Regions from separate parts of the Paenibacillus sp. LjRoot56 genome, predicted to be linked through region 3. Evidence: predicted binding sites of a transcription regulator. Region 3 holds the regulator's gene; each other region holds the start of a gene.

Region 1 (4,688 bases), on a different contig from region 3:
AGAGCAACACGGCGGTAATCGCCAATAATGCGACCGCGACCGTAAGCATCAGGAAGACCAGTGATGATAGCAGCCTTACGCGCGGTCTTCATCTCTGAGGTGTACGCATCGAACACACCTTGGTTATGCGTTTTGCGAATATCGGTAAACACCTGAACAATTTCTTCCGGCAGCTTAAAGCCATAAGCCTCACAAGCATCGATCACCATCCGAATACCGCCGAAAGGTTGTACGGAACGCTTTAAAGGAGCATCGGTTTGCAGACCGACGATTTTCTCCTTATGCTGTGCGATATAGCCTGGCGCATGGGAGGTAATCGTGGAGATCGTCTGGACATCAATGTCCAGCACGCCTCCGTTCTCTCGCTCTTGCTGGGTTAGCGTACTCACCATCCGCCATAGCTCATTTGTCGCTTCTGTTGGACCTGCCAGGAAGGCATGATCTCCTGGATACACGGTTATATTTTTATGAATAAAGTCGTTCACATCAATGGAACCTTCCCAGTTGCCTTGGATAAACTCTCTCCAGCCATTCTCTATCCTAATCTCTTTTTCTCTTGTCGCCATGATAAAGCCTCCTTAGGTAATGCACGATTAAAACTTACCGTAAAATGCATTTCGATATACGTCAGCCAGCTCCGTTACTAGCGGCATCCGAGGATTGGCCGTTGTACACTGATCTTCGAAAGCTCGATCCGCCAAGTAATCGACACGCGTCTCGAATTGTTCCGCCTGGAACCCAAGATCCTGAAATTTCTCCGGAATTCCGAGAATTTTGTTCAGCTTGCGGATCGCCTCGATAAGGCTGTTCACGCCTTCTTCCGTTGTATTAGCTGGAAGCCCCAGCATGCGCGCGATTTCAGCATAGCGTTGGTCGGCTACGAAGTGATCGTATTTCGGGAACGAAGTAAACTTCGTCGGCTTTTGAGCATTATAGCGAATGACATGCGGCATCAAAATCGCGTTGGTACGTCCATGTGCGGTGTGATACTCGCCGCCCCATTTATGCGCCAAGCTGTGATTAATACCCAGGAAAGCATTCGCAAAGGCCATACCGGCAATGGTTGAGGCATTATGCATTTTCTCACGGGCAATAGGATCTGCTGTGGCATACGATTTCTCTAAATTTTGGAATACCAATTGGATTGCTTTCATCGCCAAACCATCGGAATAATCATTCGCCATCACAGACACATACGATTCAATGGCGTGCGTTAGGACATCCATACCGGTGTCTGCTACCGCTGTCTTCGGCAAGCTGTACACGTAATCAGGATCAATGATGGCAACATCCGGTGTAAGCTCGTAATCAGCAAGCGGGTACTTTGTATTGCCTTTTTCTTTATCTGTAATTACAGCGAAAGACGTCACTTCCGAACCTGTACCCGAAGTCGTAGGAATCGCGACAAATTTCGCTTTGCGTCCCAGACGCGGATATTTGTAAACCCGTTTACGGATATCCATGAATTTTTGCTTTAAGGCATCAAAGCTAGTATCTGGGTATTCATAGAACAGCCACATCGCTTTAGCCGCATCCATCGGTGACCCGCCGCCCAAGGCGATAATGCAATCCGGCTGGAAGCTTGCCATCTGTGCCCGGCCGCGTTCTACGGTTTCAACAGACGGATCAGGCTCCACATCCGAGAACACTTCGATATAGACGGGAAGCTGCCGCTTACGGAGGTAATATTCTACACGCTCTACATAACCGAGCTTCACCATCATCGGATCCGTGACAATCATGACGCGCGTAATGTCTGGCATTTTTTCCAAATACTGAGTAGCTCCCTTTTCAAAATAAATCTTCGGCGGTATCTTGAACCACTGCATATTGACGGTGCGGTAAGCAACCCGCTTCACATTGATCAGATTCACCGCGCTCACGTTAGAGGTCGTGGAATTATGTCCGTATGAACCGCAGCCTAGTGTCAAGGATGGCAAATTCGTATTATAAATGTCCCCAATAGCGCCATGTGTGGAAGGTGAATTAACAATCACACGTCCCGTTTGAAGCTTGTTGGAGAATGCCTGTATGACTTCTGTATTCTGTGAGTGAATGACAGAGGAATGTCCCATACCTCCGAATTTCACCACTTCCACAGCCCGGTCAATGCCTTGCTCCGCGTTCTTCACTTTGTAACAAGCGAGTACGGGGCTTAGCTTTTCAGCTGACAATGGGTAGGCCTCACCGACACCCGCTAGTTCCGCGACTAGCATTTTCGTGTTCACAGGCACCTGAATACCAGCCATCTCAGCAATTTTCACAGCAGATTGACCTACGATAACCGCGTTCACCGCACATTTCTCACTGTTAATTACCAGTTTGGAGACCGCTTCTGTTTCTTCTTTATTTAAAAAGTAACAGCCCTGGTCCACCATCATTTTTTTTGTTTCCGTGTATACCGGTTCCTCAATAATAACTGCTTGTTCGGAGGCGCAAATCATGCCGTTATCAAAGGTCTTGGATAGGATCAAGTCATTCACAGCCTGCGGCAAATTCGCTGTCTTCTCTATGAAGCAAGGAACATTACCAGGTCCAACGCCCAAGGCTGGCTTACCGGTGCTATAGGCTGCCTTCACCATGGAAGAGCCTCCCGTAGCTAGAACTAGCGCTACATCGGGATGATTCATCAGCAACTGCGTAGCTTCCACGGATGGATGCTTCACCCATTGAATACAATGCTCTGGAGCGCCGGCCTTAACTGCCGCATCCAGTAATGTCGCTGCTGCCGCAGCACTTGATTGTTGTGCAGACGGGTGGAAGGCGAAAATGATTGGATTACGGGTTTTTGTTGCAATCAATGATTTGAACATCGTCGTCGAAGTCGGATTGGTTACAGGTGTAACACCCGCGATAATGCCCACGGGCTCAGCTACCATTCGGCAGTTCTCGTACGTATTTTCCTCAATCACACCGACCGTCTTGTTATTTTTAATGCTGTGGTAAATATATTCAGTAGCAAATAGATTCTTGGTGATTTTATCTTCATACACACCACGACCGGTTTCCTCCACAGCAAGCTTGGCAAGAACCATGTGCCTATCGATGCCGGCTAATGCCATTTGCTGAATGACATGGTCTACCTGATCTTGATCCAGCTTTAGAAATTGCTGCTGTGCTTCTTTCGCTCTGGCCACCAGTTGGTTGACTTCCTCTTGCGCTGAAATCCGTTCATTCATCTTCGCTTCTTTGGTTGTCATGGTTTATTCACTCCTTTATTTACATTCCATGTGAAGCCGTTACCTTGTTGTTCTACTCTTAGATTAAGCTTAATCAGGAACCCTAACTATGATAAAAATCACATAACGAGAGGTTAAAGCGATTTCTTCTTTGAACTTCTTGTGAATAATTTCACATTCCAATTTATAGAAAAGGCAGCAGTTCTATTTTCATAAAATTGCTGCCTTGCTCCCGCCGATTCCATAGCTTCTCCTATCGGATACTCCGTCTCTCCTTTAGGCGCACACAGCAAAGCAATGACGTTATAGACTTCTCACTATCTCAAATAGTAATCATGAACCATCCGTTACTTCCGTTGGTTTTCCATGTTCTACAAAGCCCATGGCCTCGTATTCCTCAAACGTTGTGATATTGTAAACAAAATTCAAATCAACGCCGTTCTCAAGTAAGAAACGATCCCCTAGTTCGCTCCAAAAAACATGGTTTAGCAAGGCAGAAACTTTGGTTTCCCCTTGATTTAATAAATGCACGATGTGGGACGCACAAGCTCGGTCATAAATGCCATGCAATGGGTAAAGCTCGCTGGCCACCAAAGGAACAACGGCCTCAAATCCATCCAGCTTTCTTTGCATCAATAACTGCGCTGCTTTACTAGAAATAAAGGGCATATCGCACCCGACTACCCAGACGGAAGTATGTATAGCTAGAGATAATGCGGCGTGCATACCACCAAGAGGGCCATGACCTGCAAAAAAATCCGTAATAATACGAACGGAACGATCAACTTTGTTTAGATAGGGCTTGGGATCATTGGTAACAATAATCAACTCATCGCATATTTCCCTCATACACACTATCTGTCGGACAATAAGAGGCTTTCCGCCAAACGGGAGTAATGCCTTCAGTTCTCCGTTCATTCGACGGTTTGCTCCACCAGCCAAAATAACTCCTGAAAGCATACCCATCACTTCCCTTTCAAATTAATGTATAGTTAATGAAAAAACACCCACTCTTACTCTCAGATTACGGAGTAGAAAGAGCAGGTGTTATCACTATTTATCATTGGATTAGGCCCTCATCTTATCTGAATTTTGCTTTTAAATGGAATAGTTCTAAGATCTTATCCAACCACCTGTGTAAGTAGGGAAGGATCATATGGTCCACACCAAATTTACCTGCATTAGCGCCTGCCGCTAATATGAAAAATCCCAGAAGCATTAACCATGGATTACTGCTGACAGTACCGGCAAACATATACATAAAATTCATCATTAAGCCGAAGAAAATTGCTACAGTAGTCAACGCACCTAACAGTAGACCCAAACCAACCAATAATTCCCCCCAAGGAACCATAACGTTAAACCAACCAACATGCGGTAGAGCAAAATTTTTCAAGAAAGCAACATAATTCGCATAAACCATATCTGTCGTTCCGCTTTCAAGAACTGGTTTAGCAATTGCACCTTTTAGATATCCTGTAGCGTCGAAAGCTTTTTCACCTGTGATTT
Region 2 (4,688 bases), on a different contig from region 3:
TGAGAAAAAAGGGTCATTTAGGAGCAGGGCCCCCAAATGACAAATTTGGGATATGGAGCTTGAGCAGTTCGATTGTTCGAAAGAACTGCAAAGACGCTAGTCGTAACGTCTTTGCCCATACAGCCTGATGAGCAGGCTGCATGAGCAAAAACCTTACTGGATGTGCCGCTGACCACGTAGAATCAGCGGCGTTCCCTGCTTATGTTAAGCCTGAATCGTATCCATGCTCGAAGACGCTACTTTCACCTTGCCGCCTTCGCCAATCCATGTACGTTTCCATTGCCCTTGAACAACCGCAATAATGACGATACAACTAAGTGCAATTCCACTGAGAATCAGGAAGCCTGGTGTGAAAGAACCCGTGGATAATTTCAGGTTTCCAAGGATTTTAGGCAAGAAGTAACCACCTAATCCCCCTGCTGCTCCAACAATTCCTGTCATCACACCAATTTCCGCTTTGAAACGCTGTGGCACGAGTTGGAATACCGAACCATTTCCCATTCCGAAGGCCATCATAGCAACGAAGAGCATGACTGTCGTCAATGAAAGTGCTGGAAGCGTCGAGATACCTGCCATCATTAAACCAACAACGCCATATAGAACCATTAACATTCGAATTCCGCCAATCTTATCTGCAAGCCATCCACCAACGGGACGGAAGAAGCTGCCGCCGATGACGCATAAAGTTGTAAAGTCTGCAGCACGCACAGGAGAAAGCCCATATTGTGTATTAAAGAAAATCGTAAGATAAGATGCCATTCCTACAAAACCACCGAAAGTTACACTATAGAAAATACAGAACAACCACGAATCTTTCTGTTTCAATACTTTACCGTACTCTGCAATCGTTTTTGGTGCTGGTTTATTGGGACTATCCTTTGCCAAAATACTAAATATGACAAGCGTTATTGCAATTGGAATCATGGCAATTCCGAAAACAACGTGCCAATCTCCATAATGTTGTGCTAAACGATTTGCAAACAAGGTAGCGAAAATCGTCCCGCTATTTCCTGCACCTGCAATCCCCATTGCTAATCCTTGATACTGTGGCGGGTACCAGCTGCTAGCGAGCGGTAGTGCTGCAGCAAAGCTTGCTCCTGCGATACCTAGCATTAGAGCTACAAAATACATATCTCCCATCGTGTTAGCGAACTGCCATCCCCAGAATAATGGAATTAAGGTAAGAGAAAGACCAATCTGTCCTGTTAGTTTAGGACCAATTTTATCCGTTAGTACGCCAAGTACTAGTCGTAGGACCGCCCCCCCTAAAGTTGGTAAAGCAACCAAATTGGCTTTCTGTGCGGCATCCAACCCAAAATCTTTGGCTAGGATGACAGCTAGCGGTCCAAGAAGCACCCAGACCATGAAGCTCATGTCAAAATACAAGAATGAACTGAACAAAGACCCTTTGTGCCCCACTTGCATAAAACTTTTCCGATCTACCATGCAATCCCTCTCCTTTTGTGAGGCTTTTCGCCTTCTTTTTGTCCTATCCATTTTCTTGACTGCACGTTGACAGAAAAGGCCGACAAACATACCCTATCAGTCACGGGATGTTTATCGGCCTCATTGCCACTGCTGCCACTTCCTCGTGAACAGCATGATAGATGTAGTTTTTTCATTACATTGAACATAAAAAGCCTATCCAGTTACGTATTTGTAAGGGGATAGGCGCCGTTGCCTTCGTTAAGTGGCACATCATTGTGCCGATTTCTTAACTTGATTATACGATGCACTTAATTCTATGTCAATAAACTTAACACAAAAAATTATTTCAGAGAATTTGAGTAGCATATCGACAAATTTCAGGTGCATATGCTATAGTATTGCCGTATAATAATACCAAATAAGATCTAAACCTAACATGTACTTGTCATGAGTTAAAGTTATTCAAGATGGAGGTATTCCCATGTTGCAATCATTCATTCTGGTCGACGAGTTCATGACAACTCGCTCAGCTACCTCCTCTGAGCCCTCACATGCTGTTCGAACGGAAGACATGCAAGGAAAAGAATTTTTACCTGATGAAATCATGAAGGATTTGGGGTTCCGCATTTATACTTCATCTAATATGAAAGAAATTTCCTTTATCATCCCTAAGGTCGATGCTGTATTATTATCAGTAGGTCCCGAACAAGTCACAGATTGGCGTATACGCTTGCTTGCACAGCGGAGTCTTCCCATATTCTGGTGGTGTGATACGCAAACTTTTCCTTCTAATGAATGTAAGATGGATGCGGGAATAGATGGCTTGATCGGTCCCACGATGAGCCCACTAGAAATTCATTGTGCGTTGATACTGGGTGTGAACCATTATTTCCAACGAACCGAGTGGCATCAGGAGCGCGAACAACTGCTGTCCAAGCTTGAAGAACGTAAGTGGGTTGATCAGGCGAAGCGAATTTTATGCGAAATCAAAGGCATCTCGGAAGCTGAAGCTTATGATTTCCTCCGTAAACAAGCTATGAATGAACGTAAGCGTATGGTCGACGTCGCAACCTCCATCGTCAAGGTATATCAGATACTACAGGATCAGAACAAAGGGGGCCGCAAACGATGATATCCTTATTAAAAGAAGTAGGCCGCGGTAAACGCGGAGCCAGAGACCTTACCTATGAAGAAGCGGCTCAAGCAGCCGAACTCATCCTAACCGGTGCAGCCACCCAAGCTCAGATCGGCGCTTTTCTTGTAGCTGAGCGAATTAAAATGGAATCACCTGATGAAATCAAAGCCTTTATTCATGCCTTACGACAACGTATCAGCACTTATCCCATGGCAGGAAGTATCGACTGTGCCGGTCCCTATGATGGTCGCACTCGCACATTTATCGCAACATTACCAACTGCATTCGTACTCGCAGCCTGCGGATTGCCAACAACTTTGCATGGCAGCCCTAGCATGCCTCCTAAATGGGGCATCACCTTGTCCGATGTGCTTACAGCAATGGGGGTAAATGCACTTGAAGCATCACGTGAAGCATTAGTTTCTGCTGCGGCGCGAACAGGCTTCTTATTCACACCGACCGAAAGCTGGTGTGAACCGCTTGGCCAGCTGCGCGAAATTCGTAAAGAACTCGGTTTGAGAACCGTGTTCAATACGGCGGAGAAGCTGTTGCGTTTTACAGAAGCTCCCTATATGGCTGTTGGTGTGTTTCACGGCACTGTTTTTGAGAAAATCACGAATTTGCTCATTGAATTAGGTGTTTCTCGCGGTATTGTGGTGCAGGGTATGGAGGGCTCAGAGGACTTAGGTGTCGATAAACGTACAAGAACCTACCTTATCCAAGACGGGGCAAGTGAGTTATTCATTGTAGATCCTGAAATTTATGAGCTGATGGTTGAAGTGCCAGCCCAGGAATGGACGGCTGAATTGCAAGCAGAGACTACACTTTCTGTCCTTCGCGGCGATGCTCCACTCCCCTACTTAAATATGGTACTGCTCAACAGTGCTGTCCGTTTGTGGATTTCCCAGAAAGCTGGCTCCATTGAAGAAGGCATCTATATGGCCCGTCATGCGATTGAGCAAGGTGCAGCACTCCAGAAGTACACAGAATGGACCGAAGCAATTAAACCTGTATCTGCCACATAAGCATCGTTGAAACAAAAAGGACGTAATGAATGCTCACGCATTCGTTACGTCCTTTTTCCTATGTTGTCTATTTACCAATAAACTGTTGGGTGAACATTTTACCGCACGGCCCGCCATCTACAATGCCGATACCAATATGCGTGTAATCTTTGCTAAGTATATTCGCTTTATGTCCTGGAGAGTTCATTAAAGCTTCATGAGCTGCTTGAACGCCTTGGTTACAAGCAATGTTCTCCCCTGCTGCATTATACGTAATTCCGAATTTCTCCATCATATCGAATGGTGAACCATACGTTGGTGAGTCATGGGAGAAATATTTGTTATCCACCATATCTTGGCTTTTTAGACGGGCTGTTTTGGTCAACTCTAGATCAGCTGTAAGAGCAGCGAGACCAATAGCCGTTCGCTCTTTATTCACAAGATCCAGCATTTGCTGCTCTTCTACCGTTAATCCTGACGTTGAGGGAACCTGTGGTGCAGGTGTTGGACTCGGTATATCCGGCGCCGGTGTTGGTACTGGCGTTGGCGTTGGCGTCGCCTTCTTGGGAATCTTCAAATTACCATAAGCCCACAGGATGGATTGTAAGGTTTGATCATCAACATTTCCCGTTACTGGCAAACCATATCTACTTTGAAACGCTTTAACCCCAGCTTGTGTTTGATTGCCATAATAGCCTGTAATCGGTCCCGAGTAGTAACCAAGAGACTTCAACATCCCTTGAACCGCGTATACATCTGGGCCTTTTGCACCTTTGCCATACGCAAAAACAGTCGTTGTGGAAGCACTGAACAAGACCACACAGATGAGGACTATCCAGATCAACCTCTTTTTGCCTTGTAACATGCGTTACGTTCACTTCCCGTCGTCTTCAGTATCTTCGTCACAAGATGGACGATAAGGGTAGCATTTCCTTCAAGTTGATCTTTTATCCAAATCATGAAAATTCTATCTACCTAATCCCTTATTTACATATATCAATCAGAAGATGGAATTCTACACTTTAGGTATTTCTCCGACTGTAGTCTGAGTTGAAACCATCCCACAGCCATATTCGCATTAAGATTGATACCGTTATACTTGTGCCTAGAGAAATAAAGAG
Region 3 (4,688 bases):
CCATTCCAGAAGACGAAGAGTCAGGTAAGCTGAAAACAGTGCAATTACCGTCTCCTTTTAACTATCGTGAGCAGGCTTTGGTCGTCATTCCACGTAATTTCCCAACGATCAAGGGAGCGGGAGATCCCGTTTTCATCGAAGCACTGATCAACTCTCTAAGTGATGTTGCACAGGTGACGAAGGGGCGAATGCTAGTTCTATGCACCTCGAACCGGATGTTGAAGCTTGTTCATGCAGGGATGAAGGAAAAGCTGAACCCACATGGCATCACTGTGCTTGGCCAGGGTGTTGACAGCGGCAATCGCAGTAAGTTGACCCGAATGTTCCAAGACAATAAAATGTGCGTGTTACTGGGCACTAGTTCGTTCTGGGAAGGTGTAGATATTCCAGGAGATGCGTTAAGTTGTCTGGCGATCATTCGACTCCCATTCCAACCGCCGAATCACCCGCTTGTAGAAGCCAAATGTGAGAATATCAAGAAGCGCAATGAGAATCCATTTATGAAATTTTCTGTTCCTCAAGCTGTTATTCGATTTAAACAAGGCTTCGGTCGATTAGTTCGGAGGGCGTCAGACAAAGGGATCGTCATTATCTATGATACACGTGTTATTGAAACGTATTATGGCAAGCACTTCCTCTATTCGTTGCCTGGTCCGAAGATCGAGCACATGACCTGCGAACAAATGCTGCCGAGGATTGAGCAATGGATGGGAGGAGCTTAATTCGTGAAAACACAAAAAATTTCAGAAGCTGTTGTCCGCAGATTACCTATCTATTTACGCTATCTAAACGAGTTGCAAATGAACAATGTTTCCACGGTGTCTTCTCAGGATTTAGGTCAGAAGTTAGATCTGAATCCTGCTCAGATTCGGAAAGACTTAGCTTATTTTGGCGAGTTTGGCAAAAAAGGTATTGGTTATGATATCAATTACTTGATAGAGAAGATTCGCCAGATTCTGAAATTAGATCGACATATTCAAGTTGCCCTCGTTGGGGCAGGAAATTTAGGCAGAGCACTTTGCAATTATAATACGTACTTACGTAATGATATGAAAATTGTAGCTTTATTCGATGCAATGCCTTCTAAGACAGGCGAAGTGATCAATAATTTGGTTGTGCTCCCCATGGATAAAATGAAGTCTGTTATGTCTGAACTTGGTGTGCGGATCGGTATTATTACCGTCCCCGCGGCTGAAGCACAGAATGTAGCAAATGAGTTCGTTGCTTGTGGCATTGAAGCGATCTTGAACTTTGCTCCAGTCATCATCAAGGTGCCGCCAGATGTGCGCGTGCATTATGCGGATTTCACGACAGAGCTTCAAAGCTTAGCTTATTATCTCGATTAGTATGAAAAAGGCACGACCCGCGCAGCTTCAGCGGGTCGTGCCTTTGTTTGTTATTACATGATTAAACGGAATATCGCAAAGTACAGGGTGTAAGCAAGAACCATTGAGATCGGAATGGTAATAACCCAAGTGACTAACATTCGACCAACCGTACCCCATTGTACTTCATGGAATCGCATGACACTGCCTGTCCCGATAATCGCAGAGGAAATAACGTGTGTCGTTGATAATGGTTTACCAATGAAGGTTGAGATTTGAATGACAATCGATGATGTTAAGTCCGAGGCAAAGCCGTTGATCGGTTCAATTTTAACAATTTTACCTGAGACTGTTTTAATGATCCGCCATCCACCAATGGAAGTACCAAGGCCCATCGCGAGGGCTGCAGCAATTTTTACCCAGATCGGTACATTCAAATCATCTTGAACGCCGGCTGCAACGAGACCAAACACGATAATCCCCATTGCCTTCTGCGCATCGTTTCCACCATGGGAATACGAAAGTAATCCGGCAGAGATGATTTGTAACGTACGAAAACCACGATTTAGTTTGGATCTGGATGTGTTACCTGACCAAAGCACGATATTTTTGATCAATACCATAATGAGATAACCTAGAACGAAAGCGATAATGGGCGATAAAATAAGAATGATAATAATTTGTGTGAAACCACTCCAGTTAACGCCATTGAAGCCTGCTCCTGCAATTACAGCACCAGCTAAGGCACCAAGTAACGTGTGGGAGGACGAAGATGGAATAGACAAGTACCAGGTAAGCAAGTTCCAGATGATTGCTGCAAGCAAGGCTGCAATCACGACTTCAACGCCATTTTCGATCTTCGCAGGATTGGCAATACTTCCGCCTACTGTTTTGGCTACTTCCGATGAAACCATAGCCCCAACAAAATTAAGTGAAGCAGCCATGAAAATCGCTACACGCGGGCTTAATGCTCGCGTAGAAATGGAAGTAGCAATCGCATTAGCTGTATCGTGGAATCCGTTGATGAAGTCGAATAGCAGGGCTAGTGCAACGATTATGATCAAATAAGTTAACATGAATTCCTCCTAGCGCTTTCCAATTGGAAAACTTTCTTCGTACACATAGACATCTTGTCTTAAGAGTAACGAAGTACTACGCTGTCTAGAATGTTAGCGACATCTTCGCAAGCATCGGTTGTTTCTTCCAAACGCTCATAAATTTCTTTGAGCTTGAAATCTTCGTAAGGGTCTTTGCGTGTGATGAAAATTTGGCGAATTCCTTCGCGCATCAAACGATCTCCATCATTTTCTAATTTATTTATAGCCACCGTGTGCTCCGGAATTTGCATATATTTTTTCTTAGCTAAAAGCTTGAAAGCATCTAGCATATGTTGACAGGAGTCTACGATAACTCCAGAGAAATCTTTCATGTAGGAATCTGTATGAGAAACACTCAAATAGTCGAAACGAGCAATCGTAGCCTCAATACCATCAGTAACATCATCGACTTTGGAAGCTAGAACCATAATATCTTCCCGATCAATGGGAGTGATAAATACTTTGTTCAAACCTCTGAAAATGTCATGTGTGATGGAGTCTCCTGCATGCTCAAGATCATGAATTGCTTTGACATACTCAATTGGGGGTTTATCACCCATCATAGCTGTACGAAACAATTGAGCTGTTTGCAAAGCGTTCTCTGCAGCACGGATAAGAAGTTGCAAGAAATCGACTTCGTTCTTTCTGGTGAATAACGTTGTCATAGAATCCTCCTAATTTTTACTATATGTACAAGTTTTTGAACGAATTTGTGATTTAAAAATGACCAAATTGTAGAAAAAACTCACAATGTTTAAAGTATCATACTCGTTAGGGCTAAAGCAACGAAAATTCCGTGACAATTTACAATTTCTCAACAACTTAGGAATCGTACACGGCTTCCTTGATTTTACAAGCTTGAAGATGTAAAGTTTATGGAGCAGTTGCTATTTATAGAATGAGCATAGAGAGGGTTTTTTACTATGAAAAAAACATTAATTTCAAATGGTATTTTTATTTCTAATAAGGAAGACAAAACATCCATCAAGGGCTGCATGGTTATTGAAGGCAGTCAGATTACATACATCGGGACAGAAGTACCAGAACCATTAGACAATTATGATGAAGTGATTGACGGTACGAATAAGCTGTACATGCCAGGACTTGTGAATACACATGGACATGCTGCGATGTCATTGCTCCGCGGTTATGGTGATGACCTAGCACTGCAAGTATGGTTAGAGGAAAAAATGTGGCCGATGGAAGGAAAATTCACTTCGCAGGACGTCAAATGGGGAACGCGGTTGTCGATCCTAGAAATGATCAAAGGCGGCACAACGACATTTGTCGATATGTACGACCATATGAATGAAGTTGCTTTGGCAGTAGAGGAATCAGGGATGCGCGGCGTTTTGACCCGCGGTGTGATCGGATTATGTCCGCCGGATGTGCAAACAGCTAAGCTGATTGAAGCAACTGAATTTGCAAAGAGCTGGCATGGTAAGGCGGATGGTCGAATTACTACGATGATGTCGCCGCATGCACCTTACACCTGTCCACCAGATTATATCGAGCGTATTGTACAGGCTGCACATGATCTTAATCTTCCAATTCATACGCATATGTCGGAAACTCGCCGTGAAGTCGATGGCAATGTCGAACAGTATGGCGCTAGACCTGTGGCGCACTTGGAAAAACTAGGCGTATTCACTCGCCCAACGCTTGTTGCGCATGGTGTCCATTTGAATGATGAAGAAATAGCTATTCTTAAACAATATGATGTACGTGTTTCCCACAATCCGGGCAGTAATCTTAAACTTGCAAGTGGTGTTGCCCGTTTACCAGAATTATTGCGTGCTGGCGTTAAAGTTTCTTTAGGTACAGATGGAGCGGCATCCAATAACAATTTGGACATGTTTGAGGAAATGCGTTTGGCAGCTCTTATTCATAAAGGAGTAACTGGTGACCCATTAGCGATCCCTGCGAAAGAAGCCTTATTGCTTGGAACTCGGATGGGAGCAGAATCCATTTGGCTGGAGGATGTTGGTTTACTTGAGCCTGGTATGAAAGCAGATTTCATCGCACTGGATATTGATCAGCCTCATTTTCTTCCCAAAACGGATTTTGTTTCCCACATTGTGTACTCCGCTTGTGCGAAAGATGTCGTAGATGTTTGCGTTGATGGCAACTGGATCGTCCGTAAAGGTGAGTGTTTAACTTTAGATGAAGAGAAAATTAAACGTGAATTTGAATTATGTTTTGATCGACTAAAAGGCTAAATGCTAAGGAAAAGTAAGTGGTTTTGGGGAGGTGCGCGGCGGTTATG

What was found. The regulator Rex, encoded in region 3, represses fermentation and respiration genes when NADH is low (regulators of the CRP and FNR family bind a similar motif). The targets are predictions, from matches to a motif close to TTGTGAAATATTTCACAA.
Region 1: a site for Rex is predicted at 3,340-3,357, ahead of adhE (bifunctional acetaldehyde-CoA/alcohol dehydrogenase). Genes of this name have one in related genera too.
Region 2: a site for Rex is predicted at 1,462-1,479, ahead of ACSQ8O_RS20940 (nitrate/nitrite transporter). Genes of this name have one in related genera too.

Annotation. Positions count from the first base shown of each region.
Region 1 covers NZ_CAXURV020000003.1:1,233,427-1,238,114, forward strand. The annotation lists gene pflB (formate C-acetyltransferase) at 1-566, opposite strand, end outside; gene adhE (bifunctional acetaldehyde-CoA/alcohol dehydrogenase) at 594-3,200, opposite strand; gene mobA (molybdenum cofactor guanylyltransferase) at 3,513-4,145, opposite strand; gene ACSQ8O_RS24565 (DoxX family membrane protein) at 4,261-4,688, opposite strand, start outside.
Region 2 covers NZ_CAXURV020000003.1:434,628-439,315, forward strand. The annotation lists gene ACSQ8O_RS20940 (nitrate/nitrite transporter) at 205-1,446, opposite strand; gene ACSQ8O_RS20945 (ANTAR domain-containing response regulator) at 1,910-2,560, shown strand; gene ACSQ8O_RS20950 (anthranilate phosphoribosyltransferase) at 2,557-3,588, shown strand; gene ACSQ8O_RS20955 (peptidoglycan-binding protein) at 3,656-4,432, opposite strand.
Region 3 covers NZ_CAXURV020000004.1:798,459-803,146, reverse strand. The annotation lists gene dinG (ATP-dependent DNA helicase DinG) at 1-722, shown strand, start outside; gene ACSQ8O_RS29410 (redox-sensing transcriptional repressor Rex) at 726-1,346, shown strand; gene ACSQ8O_RS29405 (inorganic phosphate transporter) at 1,400-2,401, opposite strand; gene ACSQ8O_RS29400 (DUF47 domain-containing protein) at 2,461-3,087, opposite strand; gene ACSQ8O_RS29395 (amidohydrolase) at 3,346-4,641, shown strand; gene ACSQ8O_RS29390 (cell wall elongation regulator TseB-like domain-containing protein) at 4,686-4,688, shown strand, end outside.